Regions from separate parts of the Kitasatospora sp. NPDC059088 genome, predicted to be linked through region 3. Evidence: riboswitches for the same ligand, from Rfam matches in the RefSeq annotation. Region 3 holds a riboswitch; each other region holds the start of a gene.
The links. A riboswitch is a leader RNA that binds a small molecule or an ion and turns the genes downstream of it on or off. The one in region 3 is predicted to bind cobalamin.

Region 1: another riboswitch for cobalamin. It lies ahead of ACFWXO_RS19770 (ribonucleoside-diphosphate reductase subunit alpha); the one in region 3 lies ahead of ACFWXO_RS15790 (prenyltransferase/squalene oxidase repeat-containing protein).
Region 2: another riboswitch for cobalamin. It lies ahead of metE (5-methyltetrahydropteroyltriglutamate--homocysteine S-methyltransferase); the one in region 3 lies ahead of ACFWXO_RS15790 (prenyltransferase/squalene oxidase repeat-containing protein).
Region 4: another riboswitch for cobalamin. It lies ahead of ACFWXO_RS37400 (CoA-acylating methylmalonate-semialdehyde dehydrogenase); the one in region 3 lies ahead of ACFWXO_RS15790 (prenyltransferase/squalene oxidase repeat-containing protein).

The regions. Positions count from the first base shown of each region.
Region 1 covers NZ_JBHYGR010000040.1:46,664-50,866, reverse strand. Annotated here, with positions in the region: gene ACFWXO_RS19770 (ribonucleoside-diphosphate reductase subunit alpha) at 1-2,147, opposite strand, end outside; cobalamin riboswitch at 2,341-2,473, opposite strand; gene ACFWXO_RS19765 (hypothetical protein) at 3,003-3,914, shown strand; gene ACFWXO_RS19760 (glycoside hydrolase family 26 protein) at 4,054-4,203, shown strand, end outside.
Region 2 covers NZ_JBHYGR010000133.1:14,044-18,246, reverse strand. Annotated here, with positions in the region: gene ACFWXO_RS37450 (SpoIIE family protein phosphatase) at 1-1,097, shown strand, start outside; cobalamin riboswitch at 1,269-1,438, shown strand; gene metE (5-methyltetrahydropteroyltriglutamate--homocysteine S-methyltransferase) at 1,616-3,931, shown strand; gene ACFWXO_RS37440 (hypothetical protein) at 4,028-4,203, opposite strand, start outside.
Region 3 covers NZ_JBHYGR010000029.1:34,117-38,319, forward strand. Annotated here, with positions in the region: gene ACFWXO_RS15780 (peptidase) at 1-815, shown strand, start outside; gene ACFWXO_RS15785 (flagellar hook-length control protein FliK) at 845-1,342, shown strand; cobalamin riboswitch at 1,502-1,646, shown strand; gene ACFWXO_RS15790 (prenyltransferase/squalene oxidase repeat-containing protein) at 1,755-3,311, shown strand; gene ACFWXO_RS15795 (hypothetical protein) at 3,308-4,203, shown strand, end outside.
Region 4 covers NZ_JBHYGR010000133.1:2,120-6,322, forward strand. Annotated here, with positions in the region: gene ACFWXO_RS37395 (acyl-CoA dehydrogenase family protein) at 1-266, opposite strand, end outside; gene ACFWXO_RS37400 (CoA-acylating methylmalonate-semialdehyde dehydrogenase) at 272-1,771, opposite strand; cobalamin riboswitch at 1,968-2,159, opposite strand; gene ACFWXO_RS37405 (hypothetical protein) at 2,401-2,622, opposite strand; gene ACFWXO_RS37410 (short-chain fatty acyl-CoA regulator family protein) at 2,769-4,160, opposite strand.

The DNA.
Region 1 (4,203 bases), on a different contig from region 3:
TGGTCCAGGTACGGCATGCGGGCCGCGGCCAGGTCGATCAGCGCGCGCTGCGGCAGCTCCCACGCGGTGCGGTACAGCGACCGGACCTGCTCCGGCAGCCAACCGAGCTCCTGGACGGAGCCGTTGGCGTCGCGCAGGGCGTCGCGGGTCTGCTGGTCCCAGACGCCGAGCTCCTTGAGCTCGCGCACCAGGTACGGGTTGACCTGGAGGAACTCGCCCGAGAGCGTCTCGCGCTTGAACAGGTTGGACACCTGCGGCTCGATGCACTCGTAGACGCCGGCGATGGAGGCGATGGTCGCGGTCGGGGCGATCGCGAGCAGCAGCGAGTTGCGCAGGCCGGTCTCGGCGATGCGGGCGCGCAGCGCCGTCCAGCGGTCGGTCCACTCCGGGGCGGCGCTCGGGAAGTGGTCGATGTGCAGCTCGCCGCGGGCGGCGCGGGTTTCGCCGTAGGCCTCGTGGCGGCCGAGCTGCTCGGCCAGGTCGGCGGAGCGCTCGTAGGCGGTGAGCATGATGCGCTCGGCGATCAGCGTGGACAGCCGGGCGGCCTCGGCGGAGTCGAAGTCGATCCGCAGCTTGAAGAAGACGTCCTGGAGGCCCATCACGCCGAGGCCGACTGGCCGCCAGCGGGAGTTGGAGGTGCCGGCCTCGGTGGTCGGGTAGAAGTTGATGTCCACCACGCGGTCGAGGAAGGTCACGGCGGTGCGGACGGTGGCGTCGAGGCGCTCCCAGTCCATGGCGCCGAGCAGGTCCTCGACGGACGCGCCCTCGGCCACGTGCGCGCCGAGGTTGACCGAGCCCAGGTTGCAGACGGCGGTCTCGGAGTCGTCCGTGACCTCCAGGATCTCGGTGCACAGGTTGGAGGAGTGCACCGTGCGGCCGGGCAGCGCGGTCTGGTTGGCGGCGCGGTTGGAGGCGTCCTTGAAGGTCATCCAGCCGTTGCCGGTCTGCGCGAGGGTGCGCATCATGCGGGCGTAGAGGGTCTGCGCCGGGATGGTGCGGACGGCCTTGCCGGCCAGCTCGGCCTTGAGGTAGGCCTCGTCGAAGTCGGCGCCCCACAGGTCGACCAGCTCGGGGACGTCGGCGGGGGAGAACAGCGACCAGTCGGCGTTGGCGTTCACGCGGCGCATGAACTCGTCCGGGATCCAGTGGGCCAGGTTGAGGTTGTGCGTGCGGCGCGCCTCCTCACCGGTGTTGTCGCGGAGCTCCAGGAACTCCTCGATGTCGGCGTGCCAGGTCTCCAGGTAGACGCAGGCCGCGCCCTTGCGGCGGCCGCCCTGGTTGACGGCGGCGACCGAGGAGTCGAGGGTGCGCAGGAACGGGACGATGCCGTTGGACTTGCCGTTGGTGCCGCGGATCAGGCTGCCGCGCGAGCGGATGCGCGAGTAGGACAGGCCGATGCCGCCGGCGTGCTTGGAGAGGCGGGCGATCTGCGCGTAGCGGTTGTAGATCGAGTCCAGGTTGTCCAGCGGCGAGTCCAGCAGGTAGCAGCTGGACATCTGCGGGTGCCGGGTGCCGGAGTTGAAGAGCGTCGGCGAGGAGGTCAGGTACTCCAGGCGGCTCATCAGGCCGTACAGCTCGGACACCTCGCGCACCGACTGCTCGGAGTCGCCGACCGCCAGGCCGCAGGCGACGCGGAGCAGGAAGTGCTGCGGGGTCTCGATCACCTTGCGGGTGATCGGGTGGCGCAGCAGGTAGCGGGACTGGACGGTGCGCAGGCCGAAGTACTCGAAGCGGTCGTCGCCCTTGGTGTCGACGAGCGCGTTCAGGGCGTCGGCGTGCTTGGCGACGAAGGCCGCGGTGGTGTCGCCGATCAGGCCCTCGGCGTGGCCGACGGCGATCGAGGCGGAGAAGGAGGTCGAGCCCTGGCTGTTCGCCTCGTCGACGATCTCCAGGGCGAGCAGGCGGGCGGCCAGCTTCGAGTACTGGGGGTCCTCGGCGATCATCGACGCGGCGGCGTCCACGGCCAGACCGCGCAGCTCGGCGAAGTCCGAGCCGGCGTGGCGGCCGCGCAGCGCGGCGGCGGCGACATGGCCGGGGTCGACCTCGGTGAGGTCGGCGCTGCGGTCGGTGAGCAGCCGCAGGAGAGCACCGCCGGGGTCGGAGACCGTCGGGTCGGTGAAGGCGGTACCGGAGCCCTGGGCGGGCAGGGTGACTGAGGCAGCGGTGGTCAAGGCGCTCTCTCCTGGCGGCGATCGTGCGGCGGTGATCGGGGTCACCCGGGCCGATCTGGGCAGGGGAGCACGGCGCGAACGCAAAAAGCGTCGCGCGAGGTGTCTCCCCGGCCCGCCCGCGAGGCCCGGAGGGGTGGTGCTGGTGCTTGGCGCGGCCTCTGCGGGAGGGCCGTGGCGCACGCTGTTCGGCAGGTACTCGGACTCGCGGTACGGCTGCTGGAGCCGCCCGCACACCGCTGCGGGGCAGTCCCGGATTCCCACCGGGTTCCCCTGCATCGACAGCAGAAGCGAGCATACATGTAGTGGTGTCTCCTCGATGCGACACCACATGTAGTACGGCGTGGTGTGTTGTCGCGATGACGGGTTGTGCCCGGGCCGGTGGCGGTTCGTGGACGTCCGAGGCCCGGAACCACGCTCCGGACGTGTCGCGGCCGCCCGCCGGACACCCCGGATCCGGGTGCCGGACACCCGGGCCCGGCGCGCCGGGCGTCCTGGTTTCGATACGGAACGGTCACCGGGCCGAGGGGCGGTGCGGGTGATGCCCTACGATCTGGGCGCATGAGCGACGGAACTGGTGTACCTGGGCACGGGCCGCAGGGGACGCCTCCCGCCGGGCCGGGGGGCGCACAGAATCAGCAGCCGGTGGGGCCGGGTCCGGTGCCGCCGCCGGGCGGTGGTTTCGGCCCGCCGCCGGCCTCGTACGGACCGGTGGCGCCGGCGGCGCAGCCGTTCTCCCAGCCCGTCCCGCCGGTGCCCCAGCCGGCGCCCCAGCCGGTTCAGCCGCCGGCTGCGCAGCCGCAGTGGCAGCAGGCCCCGCAGCAGGCGGTTCCCGTGCAGCAGCCGGGGCCCCCGCAGCAGCCGGCCGCGCCGCAGCAGCCGGTCCCGCCGCAGCGCGTCGAGCCGGACTGGGCGGCGCTGGCGGACCGCAACGAGGCCGACGGCAGGCGCAAGCGCCGGGTGAGGATCATCGGCGGCGCGGTGGCCGTCGTCCTGGTGGGTGGTCTGGCCGCGGGCGGAGTGCTGCTGTTCGGCAAGAAGGACGACCCGGCCAAGCCCGGTGGCGGTGCGGTCGCGTCCGCGTCCGTCTCGGGCAAGCCGACCCCCGGCCCGTCGAACGGCGGCCCGTCGACCCCAGGCCCGTCGAACGGCGGTGCGGCCGCGGGAGGGCAGCCGGACGACCCGTCGAAGCCGATCTGGGAGGTCGCCACCGACCCGGCGCCGCAGGACGCGGGGGCGCTGTTCTCCGCGCTGCAGGTGACGGTCAACGGCGTGTCCTGGAACCGGACCGTGGTCGCGCTGGACCAGCCCTGCTGGGACGGCAACTCCACCACCGGCGGGCTCGGCAAGGTCCTCGGCGACCAGGGCTGCCAGAAGGTGCTCCGGGCGACGTACGTCTCCGGCGACAGCGCGGTGACCGTCGGCGTCGCGGTCTTCGACCACAAGATCCAGGCCGAGACGGCGATGAAGAACTACGCCGGGCAGCTCAAGGGCCTGCCCGCGCCGGGCGGCCCGGCGTTCTGCGCCAACCCCGGCTGCACCGGCACGCACAGCAGCCTGGGCCGGTACGCCTACTTCACCGTCGAGGGCTCGGCGAAGGGCGGCAACGCCCCTGACGCCGCCGCGACCGCGGCGTCCGCCGGGTTCGCCGAGCACGTGAAGGGCCAGCTGCTCCAGCGGGCCAAGGCGGCGGGCTCGGCCACGCCGGGTTCGCAGGGCACTCCGGCGGCCGCCGCGACCGGCTGACCCGCGGTGACACCCCGGTCCCGGCGGACCCGTTCGCCGGGACCGGGGGAGTGTGGCAGGCTCTCGTCGGAGTCATTCGTACGCGTGTTCCGGTTGCGTCCGCGGGGGTCGGCGCCGGCGAGAAACCGGAGGAGCGGTCGTGGCCCTGCCCAGAGTCCTGCGCGGTAGGCCGGCCGTGCTGGCCGCGGCCGGCATCGTGGTCGCCGCCGGCAGTCTCGTGCTGCTGGACCGCGACGACCGGACCGACCCCGGGCAGCCCGTCCGGGTACCGGTGTCGGTCGGCGCCCCC
Region 2 (4,203 bases), on a different contig from region 3:
AGAACCTGGCGACCCGTCGGATCGACTGGAACGAAACCCTGTTCGAGCTGCACGGGCTCGCGCCGACCGACCGGCCGATCGCCCTCGACCAGCTCGCCGAGCACGCCCACCCGGACGACCGGCAGACCATCGGCCGCTTCCTGCGGACGCTGCTGCACCACCGGCGGCCCGCCTCCACCGCCTTCCGCCTCCAGCGCGCCGACGGGGTCACCCGGCACATCCGGGTGGTGGCGGAACCGGTGCACGACCCGGACAGCGGACTGCGTGTGGTCCGCGGCGCCTACCAGGACATCTCCGCCCAGCACTGGACCGAGGTCGCCCTGGCCGCCACCCGCGACCAGCTCGCCCAGAGCGAGCAGCAGGCCGCCGAGCGCAGCCGCCTCGCCCTCCAGCTCCAGCACGCCATCATGCCGCCCGCCCGGGGGCCGCTGGACCTTCACGACCTGCACGTGGCGGTGCGCTACCGCCCCGCCGAGAAGGACCACCTGGTCGGCGGCGACTGGTACGACGCCCTCGTGCTGCCCACCGGCGACGTCCTGATCTGCGTCGGCGACGTCGCCGGGCACGGCATCGAGGCAGCCACCGGCATGGTCGCGTTGCGCAACGCCCTGCGCGGCCTGGCCGCCACCGGTGCCGGACCGGGCCAACTGCTCAACTGGCTGAACAGCGTGACCCACCACCTCACGGACAACGTGACCGCCACCGCCGTCTGCGGGCTCTACGAACCCGCCACCCGGCGGCTGCGCTGGGCCCGCGCTGGCCACCCGCCACCGGTCCTGCTGCGCGAGGGCCGGGCGCGGACCCTCCCGCAGCTCGGCGGGATCCTGCTCGGCGCCGTCGACCAGGCGGACTACCAGGAGGAGGAGATCGTGCTCCGGCCCGGGGACACCCTGGTGATGTACACCGACGGGCTGATCGAGCGCCGCGACGAGTCCCTCCAGGCGTCGCTGAGCAACCTGACGACCCTCGCCGAGCGGGCGCACCGGCTGGCCGCCGAGGGTGGGGACGGCCTCGAGGGGCACCTGGACCACCTGTTGCAGTACAGCGGTGCCGACACCGACGACGACACCTGCCTGGTCGGGGTGGCGGTCGGCTGACCCGGGCCGTCGCAGCGGCCGGAGGCTGACCCCGGTCGCAGGCCGAGGTCGTCGGAGGCTGACGCCGTCTCATCATGTGGACGGTTGTGCGGTTCTCCGGCCGGAAAGCGGCGGGCTGCCCGTAGGGTGGCGGGTGCAGCTGGTTCGCCCCGTCCGCCAGGCGGGGTGTCGTAAGAGGGAACCCGGTGACGCCTTTCAACTGGCCAGTCCGGGACTGCCCCGCAGCGGTGAGTGGGAACGACCGCCGTCATACGCACTGGGCCCGGTTCGGGTCTGGGAAGCGACGGCCAGTAGGTGCCGGTCCTTGAGGAGGACGGGCGGGCCCGCGAGTCCGAAGACCTGCCACTGCCCGGGTGCGACCGTTCGCGCCCGGCCATCCGGTGACCTCGAGGGCGGGTCGGCGACCACACCTGGCGGAGCCGTACCCGTGTGCGGGGGCCCGTCCGGTCCGTCGTCCCTTCGCGTCCTCGTCCCCGTCGCCGGGCACTTGAGGAACCAGACTCGCGAAGGAGAGTCCCTTGACCACGAAGTCCGCAGCCGCGGCGACCCTCGCCACCGCCCACGGCTACCCCCGCCAGGGGCGGGGCCGGGAGTTGAAGAAGGCGATCGAGGGGTACTGGAAGGGCGCCGTCACCGCCGAGGTGCTGCTGGCCACCGCCGCCGACCTGCGCCGGGGGAACTGGCAGCAGCTCGCCGACTCCGGTATCGAGGAGGTCCCGACCGGCGACTTCTCGCTCTACGACCACGTCCTGGACACCACCGTGGCGGTCGGCGCGATCCCGCCGCGGCACCGGGCGGCGGTCGACGCCGACCCGCTGGACGGCTACTTCGCCATGGCGCGCGGCAACCAGGACGTCGCTCCGCTGGAGATGACCAAGTGGTTCGACACCAACTACCACTACCTCGTCCCGGAGTTGGGGCCGGACACCGCCTTCGCCGCGAACCCGGCCAAGGCCGTCGCCGAGCTCAGGGAGGCCCTCGCGCTCGGCCACGGCGCCCGTCCGGTGCTGGTCGGGCCGGTCAGCTACCTGCTGCTCGCCAAGCCGGCGCCGGGGGTGGCCCCCGACTTCCAGCCGATCACCCTGCTGGACCGGCTGCTGCCCGTCTACGCGGAACTGCTCGCGGCGCTCCGGGCCGCCGGTGCGGAGTGGGTGCAGCTGGACGAGCCCGCGCTGGTCCAGGACCGGACCCCGGCCGAGCTGAACTCCGCCGCCCGGGCCTACCGCGAGCTGGGCGCGCCGACCGAGCGCCCCAAGCTGCTGGTGGCGAGCTACTTCGACCGCCTCGGCGACGCCCTGGCGGTGCTGGCCAAGGCCCCGGTGGAGGGCCTGGCGCTGGACTTCACCGGACCGGCCGCCGCCAACCTGGCGGACCTCGCCGCCGTCGGCGGGCTGCCCGGCAAGCGCCTGGTCGCCGGGGTGATCGACGGCCGCAACATCTGGATCAACGACCTGGGCGCCTCGCTGGCCACCCTGGCCACCCTGCTCGGGCTCGCCGACCGGGTCGACGTCGCGCCCTCCTGCTCGCTGCTGCACGTGCCGATCGACGCCACCCTCGAACGCGACATCGACCCGCAGATCGCCCGCTGGCTCGCCTTCGCCAAGCAGAAGGCCACCGAGACCGCGCTGCTGGCCCGCGCCCTGCGCGAGGGCACCGGCGCGATCACCGCCGAACTCGCCGCCAACCGCGCCGACCTGGCCTCCCGCGCCAGCTCGCCGATCACCCGCGACCCGGCCGTGCGCGCCCGCACCGCGGCCGTCACCCCGGGCGACGCCCGGCGCGCCCAGCCCTACCCCGTACGGGCCGCGGCCCAGCGGGCCCGGCTCGCACTGCCGCTGCTGCCGACCACCACCATCGGCTCCTTCCCGCAGACCACCGAACTGCGCGTCGCCCGGGCCGACCTGACCGCCGGGCGGATCGACGCCGCCGCGTACCGGGAGCGGATGGAGGCGGAGGTCCGCGAGGTGGTCGCCTACCAGGAGAAGGCCGGCCTGGACGTCCTGGTGCACGGCGAGCCCGAGCGCAACGACATGGTCCAGTACTTCGCCGAGCAGCTCACCGGCTACCTGGCCACCCGGCACGGCTGGGTGCAGTCCTACGGCACCCGCTACGTCCGGCCGCCGGTCCTGGCCGGGGACATCTCCCGCCCGCAGCCGATGACCGTCGACTGGTTCCGCTACGCCCAGGACCTGACCGACCGCCCGGTCAAGGGCATGCTGACCGGCCCGGTCACCATGCTCGCCTGGTCCTTCGTCCGCGACGACCAGCCGCTCGCCGAGACCGCCCGGCAGGTGGCCCTCGCCCTGCGCGACGAGGTCGCCGACCTGGAGGCCGCGGGCGCCGCCGTCGTCCAGGTCGACGAACCGGCCCTGCGCGAGACCCTGCCGCTGCGCGCCGCCGGCCGCCCGGCCTACCTGGACTGGGCCACCGAGGCCTTCCGGCTGGCCACCTCGGGCGTGCGCGCCGACACCCAGGTGCACACCCACATGTGCTACGCCGAGTTCGGCGCGATCATGACCGCGATCGACGAACTCGACGCCGACGTGATCTCCCTGGAGGCGACCCGTTCGCACATGGAGGTCGCCGGGGAACTGGCCTCCGCCGGGTACCCGCGCGAGGTCGGCCCGGGTGTCTGGGACATCCACTCCCCGCGGGTGCCGAGCACCGAGGAGGCCGTCGAGCTGCTGCGGGCCGGACTGGCGGCGATCCCCGCCGAGCGGCTCTGGGTCAACCCCGACTGCGGCCTCAAGACCCGCGGCTGGCCCGAGACCCGCGCCTCGCTGGAAAGCCTGGTCGCCGCCGCCCGCCGCCTGCGGGCCGAACTCGCGGGCTGATCGGGCGGGTTGATCAGATGGGCTGATCAGGCGGGCCGATCGGACGGGTTCGGGGGCGGGCGCGGCACGGCTGCCGGGCCCGCCCCCGTGGGGTGGTCAGCCCGCGCGCTGGGTGCGGGCCAAGGTGCTCGCCTCGGTGCGGCGGTCCGGGGAGGCCACGTCCACCGGGGTGCCGGCGCCCGAGCCGGGGCGTTCGGCCCAGCCGCGCAGGCGGTCGGCGAGCCGGTTCACCCGGCGGTCCTGCGGGCCGAGGGCGAGGTAGAACAGCGACT
Region 3 (4,203 bases):
CCTGGCTGGCGAAGCCCGAGATCATCAGCGGCTACCTCGGCGACGGCACCACCGAGGCCTATGCGGGCGCGACCGCCAAGCTGCTGCTCGCCGTCGAGGTCCGCGGCGGGGACCCGACGGCCTTCGGCGGCGTCGACCTGCCGGCCCGGCTGCGCTCGCTGCAGACCGCCGGAGGCCGCTTCTCCGACCGCTCCCAGTGGGGCGACTACAGCAACGCCTTCGGCCAGTCCCTCGCCCTGATCGCCCTGCACCGCACGCCCGGTGACGCCCCGGCGGCGGCCGTCGACTTCCTGGCGAACAGCCAGTGCGCGGACGGCGGCTTCCCGGTCTCCTTCGGCCAGGCCGCCTGCACCAGCGACCCCGACGCCACCGCGCTCGCCGTCCAGGCCCTCGCCGCCACCGGTCGCGCCGCCAAGGCGAACACGGGACTCGGCTGGCTCACCGCCCACCAGAACGGCGACGGCGGGTTCGCGGCCGCCGGGGCGACCGCCTCCAACGCCAACACCACCGGCCTGGCCACCCAGGCGCTGTTCTCCGGCGGGCGCCTGGCCGCCGGGTTCAAGGGCTGGAGCCGGCTGGTCAAGTTCCAGCAGGACTGCTCCGCCGACCAGGCGGTCCGCGGCGCCGTCGCCTACGACGCGAGCGGTTTCAACGCGGGCAACGGCGCCCGGGCCACGGCACAGGCCGTCCTCGGCCTCGCGGGCACCCCGCTGGCCACGCTGTCCGCCGCCGGTGCACGCCCCGGCGCCCCGACCCTCGCCTGCCCGGCCACGGACACGGCCAGGGACACGGCCACGCCCACGGCCGTGCGCTGAACGAGCCTGACTCCAGGAGGATTTCACCGATGACCGACACCTTCACCGCGGTCCGCCCGGCCCGCCGTGCCCGCCCGGCCCGCCGTACGCTCGGGTCGATCGCCGCTGCGGCGGCCCTCACGGCCGGCCTGCTCGGCGTCTCCGCCGTCCAGGCCCCGCAGGCGCGGGCGGACGCCTGCACCGGCACCACCGGGGTCACCGTCGTGGTCGACTTCACCGCCGTCGGCGGCGGCGTCCAGACCGGCTGTGCGCCCGGCGACCCGGCCAGCGGCCTGGCCGCGCTGACCGGGGCCGGTTTCTCGTACTCCTTCCACCCGCGCTTCCCGGGCTTCGTCTGCACGATCAACGCCCTGCCGACGACCTGCACCAACCCGACCGGCAGCGCCTACTGGTCGTACTGGCACGCCCAGCACGGCGGCCCCTGGTCGTACAGCAACCTGGGCGCGGGCAGCTACAACCCGGCACCCGGCGACGTCGAGGGCTGGTCCTTCGGCGCCGGTGCCCAGCCGGGCATCACCGCGCCCTGAACCGCGTCCTGAACCGCGTCCTGAACCGCGGACGCCGACCGGTGCCCGGCTCCTCTCCCGGGAGGGGCCGGGGCACCGGTGACCCCCCCACCGCTGCGCGTCAGCCCCGGTGCCGCACCCGGGTCCTCCCGCTCGGCCACCGCTGACGCCTCATTGACTCTGCTTCGGTCAACGTGGTCTGATGAACCGATTTTTTGCCCTCGGCATTCAGGGGAAGCCGGTCCAACTCCGGCGCTGACCCGCAACCGTGGACCCACCTGAGGGTGGGTGAGCCGGAATGCCTGGACCGGGGGTGTGTTCACACAGCACTTGCGTCGTCGCGGACTACGACGTGGTCTCGACGGTCCCGTGTTCCCCGTGGGCGGCCGTCGGCTGCGCCGTTTCTCCCGTGTCGACCGACCAGGGAGTCGTCGTGAGGGTCAGCAGCAGTCGTACACGTCACAGAAACCGGGACCTCGCCTCGCTGGTGGTCGCCGGTGCCGTCGCGGTCGCCGCCTGCGGTACGGTCCTGCTGGGGCACCCCGAGAGCGCGGCAGCCCGGCCGACGATCCCGGCCCTGACCGGTGCCGACCTCACCACCGCCCGGCACGACGCGGACGGCCCCACCGCCACACCGACCCCGCCTGCCGGGAGGAAGCCGGACGCCGCCAAGGGGAGTGCCTACCTCACCGACCCGTCCCGCCTGACGGACGGTCACTACTACGAGGGGTTCCCGGCCTTCGCCGACTTCGGCCTGACCATCGACGGGGCCTACGCCCTCGCCGCGACCGGTACGGACGACGCCGCGCTGCGCAGGATCGTCGACTTCCTGGACCAGCAGGGCAAGGACGCGAGCGCGCGCACCGTCAACGACTGGACCGCCATCGGCACCGAGTACGCCGGCGGCGGGTCCATCGGCAAGGAGGCGCTGCTCGCCGAGGCGGTCGGCCGCAACCCGCGGAACTTCGGCGGCCACGACCTGATCGCCGCCCTCGCCGCGATGGTGTGCACCAAGGCCGACGCGGGCACGGGCTGCGACGCCCCGGGCAACTACACCTACGCCACCTCGGTCTTCTCCCAGGCGCTCGCCGTCATGGCCCAGCTCCGGGCCGGAGAGTCGACCGGTGCCGCTCCCGCGATCGGCTACCTGAGGAGCCTCCAGCACCCGGACGGGTCCTGGCCGAGTCTGATTCCGGCCGCCGGTGACTCGGATGTGGACAGCACGGCCATGGCCGTCATGGCCCTCGCCCTCGTCCCCGGGGACGAGGCCGCCCAGGCGGTCGACAAGGGCCTCGGCTGGCTCGCCGCACGGCAGTTGCCCGACGGCGGCTTCCCCGGCGCGGCCGGCAACTCCACCAACTCGGCCGCGCTGGCCGTCCAGGGGATGACGCTGCGCAAGGCCGCCTACGGCGGACAGATCGCCAAGGCACTCGACTTCCTCGCCGGGCAGCAGAACGGTGACGGCGGGTTCAACGTCGCCTCCACCGGGCAGCGGGGGTCGGACGTCCGGGCGTCCACGCAGGTGCTCGGCGGCGCCACCGGCATCTCCTTCGGCACGCTGTCCCGCGACCTCGGCGGCTCGCCGACGCCGACCGGGACGCCGTCCACCACGCCGTCCGGCACGCCGACCCCGACGAGTACGGTCACCCCGACGGGTACTCCCTCCACCACTCCGTCCGGTACGCCCACCCCGACCGGCACCTCCACCCCGACGACCACGTCCACCGGGACCCCGACGGGTTCGCCCACCACGACCGGGCCCGGCCCGACCACCGGCGCGCCGTCGTCCGGTGGCGTCGACGCCCCGACGGATGGCGGTGCCGAGGCGGCCGGAGGCGTCCCGGTGCAGACCGGTTCGGATCACCTCGCGAGCACCGGAACCCAGGCACTGGCGCTGACGGCGGCCGCCGGTGCGCTGACCGCGCTCGGTGCCGCTGCCGTCATCGTCGCCCGTCGCCGCCGGACGGCCGCCCCGGGGCGTCACCGGTGAGCCGGGGACTCGGGCAGCGGCTCGCCCGGCTGTCCGGGGCGGCGGCACTGACCTCGGCGCTGGCATTCGGCGGCCTCGCCGTGGGCGTGGTCCCGGCTGCCGCTGCGCCGTTGCCGATGGAGCAGTGCACCCCGACCTCCGGGGTCGTCCTCGCCGTGGACCTGAGCAAGTGGGGCGGCCCGCTGCTGCGCTCCTGCGGCTCCACGCCCACCACCGGCTACACCCTGCTGAACCAAGGGGGTTGGAAGACCACCGGCACCGGCCACGACGGCCCGGCCTTCATCTGCCGGATCGGCTACAGCGGTTACCAGGGCGGCAAGCAGTTCCCGACCCCGGACCAGGAGAAGTGCGTCCTGACACCTCCGGCCACCGCGTACTGGTCGTACTGGCACGCCGATCCGGGCCAGAACGAGTGGTCCTACAGCCAGCTCGGGGCGATGCTCTACCAGCCGAAGCCCGGCAGCGTCGACCTGTGGATCTACGGCGGCACCAACGTGGAGGGCACCGAGGGGCGTCCGACCTTCTCGCCGGACAGCGTCCGGGCCCACAACCCCAGTTCCGGCGGGCAGCCGGCCGACCCGGGCCAGGGCACGACGGGCGGCTCCGGCGGAGCGGCGAGCGGTTCCGGTACGACGGGCGGATCGGGCACGACGGGCGGCAGCGGTACGACGCGTGGCGGCGGCTCCGGCTCGACCGGGGGTGCCCCGGCCCCGGCCGCACCCCGGCCCGGCGGAACCCGTCCGCCGGCGCCCGCCGCGACCCCGGGAACGGGTACCGCGGCCACTCCTGCGGACGGCATCACCCCGCCGGGAGCGCCCGATCCCACGCCGGTACCGGCCGAAGTCTCCACCGCCCCGCCGACCGAGACCCCGAGTGACGGGCCGACACCGCA
Region 4 (4,203 bases), on a different contig from region 3:
GACAGGTAGGCGGCGACGGACGGGCAGCCGCCCGCCAGTGCTTCGAAGACCACCACGCCATCCAGCCGGGAGAGTTGGGAGCCGCCGACGTCCTCCCGGACGTAGACCCCGGCGAGGCCGAGGTCGGCGGCCTTGCGCAGCACGTCCACCGGGAAGTGCTTGGCCTGGTCCCACTCGACCGCGTGCGGGGCCAGGTACTCGGCGGCGAAGGCTCCGACGGCCTCGGCGATCGCGGCCTGGTCCTCCGTCAGTTCACTGGTGTGCACGGCGTTCACCCCATCGTCGGCATGGTGAAGCTCGCGCCCTCCTTGACCCCGGAGGGCCAGCGCGAGGTGACGGTGCGGGTGCGGGTGTAGAAGCGGATCGAGTCCGGACCGTGCTGGTTGAGGTCGCCGAAGGCGGAGCGCTTCCAGCCGCCGAAGGTGTGGTAGGCGATCGGCACCGGGATCGGCACGTTGACGCCGACCATGCCGGTGTCCACCCGGCGGGCGAAGTCCCGGGCGGTGTCGCCGTCCCGGGTGTAGATGGCCACGCCGTTGCCGAACTCGTGCTCGCTGGGCAGCCGCAGCGCCTCCTCGTAGTCGGCGGCGCGGACCACGGTGAGCACCGGGCCGAAGATCTCCTCGCGGTGGATCCGCATGTCCGGGGTCACCCGGTCGAACAGCGAGGCGCCGAGGAAGTAGCCGCCCTCGTGGCCCTCAAGGCGGAAGTCCCGCCCGTCGACGACGAGTTCGGCGCCCTCCCGGGCCCCGAGGTCGAGGTACCCGCGGACCCGCTCCAGCGCGTCGGCGCCGACCAGCGGGCCGAAGTCGGCAGCCGGGTCGTCCGAGCGGCCGACCTTGAGCGCGGCGATCCGCTCGACCAGCTTGGCCACCAGCGCGTCCGCGGTCTCCTCCCCCACCGGGACGGCCACCGAGATCGCCATGCAGCGCTCCCCCGCCGAGCCGTAGCCGGCGCCGATCAGCGCGTCGGCGGCCTGGTCGAGGTCGGCGTCCGGCATCACGATCATGTGGTTCTTCGCGCCGCCGAAGCACTGCGCCCGCTTCCCGTGGGCGGCGGCCGTCGCGTAGACGTACTGGGCGATCGGGGTGGAGCCGACGAAGCCGACGGCCTGCACCCGCTCGTCCTCCAGCAGGGTGTCCACCGCCTCCTTGCCGCCGTTGACCACGTTGAGCACGCCCGGCGGCAGCCCGGCCTCCAGGAACAGCTCGGCGAGCCGAAGCGGCACCGACGGGTCCCGCTCGGAGGGCTTGAGAACGAAGGAGTTGCCGCAGGCCAGCGCGGGTGCGGCCTTCCACAGCGGGATCATCGCCGGGAAGTTGAACGGCGTGATGCCGGCGACCACGCCGAGCGGCTGGCGCATCGAGTAGACGTCGATGCCGGTGCCGGCGTTGTCGGTGAACTCGCCCTTCAACAGGTGCGGGATCCCGGCGGCGAACTCCACCACCTCCAGGCCGCGTTGGAGGTCGCCGTGGGCGTCGGCCACGGTCTTGCCGTGCTCGGCGGAGAGCAGCCGGGCCAGCTCCTCCTTCTCCTGCTCGACCAGTTGCAGGAAGCGCAGCAGCACCCGCGCCCGCCGCTGCGGGTTCCAGGCCGCCCACCCGGGCTGGGCCTGGGCGGCGTCGGCGATCACCGCCTCGACCTCGGCCCGGTCGGCCAGCGGCACCCGGGCCTGCACCCGGCCGGTGTTGGGGTCGAAGACGTCGCCGTAGCGGCCGGACGTCCCGGCGACGCGCTTGCCGCCGATGAAGTGGGTCAGTTCGCGGACCATCGGTTCCTTCTCTCGTCACGGGTGGGGAGAGGAGGAATGGAGAGAGCACGCCGCGGCATCGGACGTACGGTCGTACGCCGTCGCGGCAGGCGTAAAGTGACGAACCGTCAGGAGCGATGGGCCCCGACGGTCGGCAGCACGGCAGCGGAGCGGGAACAGCGGCCCGGAGTCATGCGTGTCGTCTCCATCCTCGTGGAAAACACGGATCATCCGCGGCCGGTATCCTGACTCCCGGATCCACGCCCGCCCCCTGGCCTTCCCGGCTGGCTGCCAGTGGCCGTCATCTGCGAGGACGAACTCCCCGGTCACAGTGGCGGGACCGTGCCGGACTCACACCGGCTTCCCTGACACCGCGGACCTGCCGTCGACCATATAGTTGGACGTCCTAGCAAGTCCAGACCCACCGCCGCGCGGCGCGGGCCCGAGCGGTCACAGGGGCACGACGGGTCACAGGGCCAGGACGGGCCGGTGGCGGTCGAGCCAGAGCGCGAGGTCGACCACGCGTTCCTGTAGAGCGAGGTGTCCGTGTCCCCGACACCGATCGGCGAGTCCCGGGCCGCGACCACGGCCCTTCGCCGGACCGGCGGCGGGTCATCGGACCGCCGCCCCCGGGCGCCGTTCGATCGCGTTCAGCCGGCCGAAGCCGCGGAGAGGTCCAGCAGTCCCTCCTTGGCCTGGCGCACCAGGTCGCGGAACTGGTCCTCGCTCATCCGGATCTGCTGACCGAAGTCGTCGGTGATCCTCACCCGCCGGTCCACCGGGGCCTCCCGGTCCAGGAACACCTGGGGGCAACCGCAGTTGCAGTTGCCGCAGAACGTCGCGAAGGGCTGTGGCGTCTCGTCGCCGGCCATCCGTCCCACCTCACTTCCGCCCGTGGTGCACGGGGCTTCCGGGCTGGCGATGCCCGCCGCCCAATGTCACCAAACCCGATGGCAGGAAGGGTGGTTGTACTCGTCCGACGGCCCTCCGGGGGCTGCCTCGCCCCGTGCGGCACCGCTCAGGAGGACGCCGGGTACGGGACGAAGGTGCTGGTGTGCTCGTCGACGGCCAGCGGGCGGCCGATCGCCGGGGCCGAGCGCTGGGCGCAGGCCGGGCGTTCGCAGACCTTGCAGCCCAGGCCGATCGGGGTGGCGGCGGCCTCGTCGGTCAGGTGGAGGCCTGCGGAGTAGACGAGGCGGGACGCGTGGCGGAGTTCGCAGCCGAGGCCGATGGCGAAGGTCTTGCCGGGTCGGCCCCAGCCGCCGGGCGAGCGGGTGACGGCGCGGGCCGTCCACAGGTAGCGGCGCCCGTCCGGCATGGCGGCGACCTGGACGTGGACCCGGCCCGGGGCGGCGAAGGCGTCGTAGACGTTCCACAGCGGGCAGGTGCCACCGGTGCGGGAGAAGTGGAAGGGCGTGGCGGACTGCCGCTTGGAGACGTTCCCGGCCCGGTCGACCCGGACGAAGGAGAACGGCACCCCGCGCAGGCCGGGGCGCTGGAGGGTGCTGAGGCGGTGGCAGACCGTCTCGTAGCCGACGCCGAAGTGGTCGGCGAGGTGCTCGATGTCGTAGCGGGCGGACTCGGCCTCGGCGTGGAAGGCGGCGTAGGGCAGGACGAGGGCAGCGGCGAAGTAGTTGGCCAGGCCGATCCGGGTGAGCGAGTGCGCGGCCGAGCCTTCGGGGCTGTCCTGGGCGGCGAGTTCGGAGAGCAGCGCGTCGTGTTCCAGGTAGCCGAGCTGGGTGGCCAGCCGGAAGGCCTGCTGGCCGGGGCGCAGCCGGTCCGACAGCCGCAGGGTCCGGGTCCGCGGCTCGTACCGGTGCAGCTGCTCCCCGCCGGAGGCGAGCCGTACGCCGTGTACGTCGGCCAGCCGTTCGGCCAGCACCGCCCGCACCCCGCCGCGCCGCAGCCGGATCTCGCCCGCCAACTCCTCGGCGGCGGTGTCGAGTTCATGGACGTAGTTCTGCCGGCGGTAGAAGAACTCGCGGACCTCCTCGTGCGGGGTCCGGGTGTCGGCGGCCGGGCCCCGGTCCCCCGCGAGGACGGCGAGCTGCTCGGCCAGGGTGCGACGGCCGCGCCCGAGGTCGGTCAACAGCCGTGCCACGGCGGGCAGTCGGGTGGCGACCTCGTCGAGGTCACCGGGGGTGATCCGGCCGGCCGCGAGCTCCTCGCCGAGGCCGTCGCGCAGTTCGGCGGCGAGCCGGGCGCTGTCCGGCGGGGCGAAGTACCCGGCCTCCACGCCGAACGCCTCGGTGAGCCGCAGCAGGACGGGGACGGTCAGCGGGCGGGCGTCGTGCTCCAGCTGGTTGAGGTAGCTGGGCGAGAGGTCGATCATCCGCGCCGTGGCGGCCTGGCTCAGTCCGCGTTCCTCCCGGAGCCGGCGCAGCCTGGCCCCGGCGAAGGCCTTCCCCATCGCCCCGCACCTCCGTGTCCGGCCGTCGGGTCGGGCCGGTGCG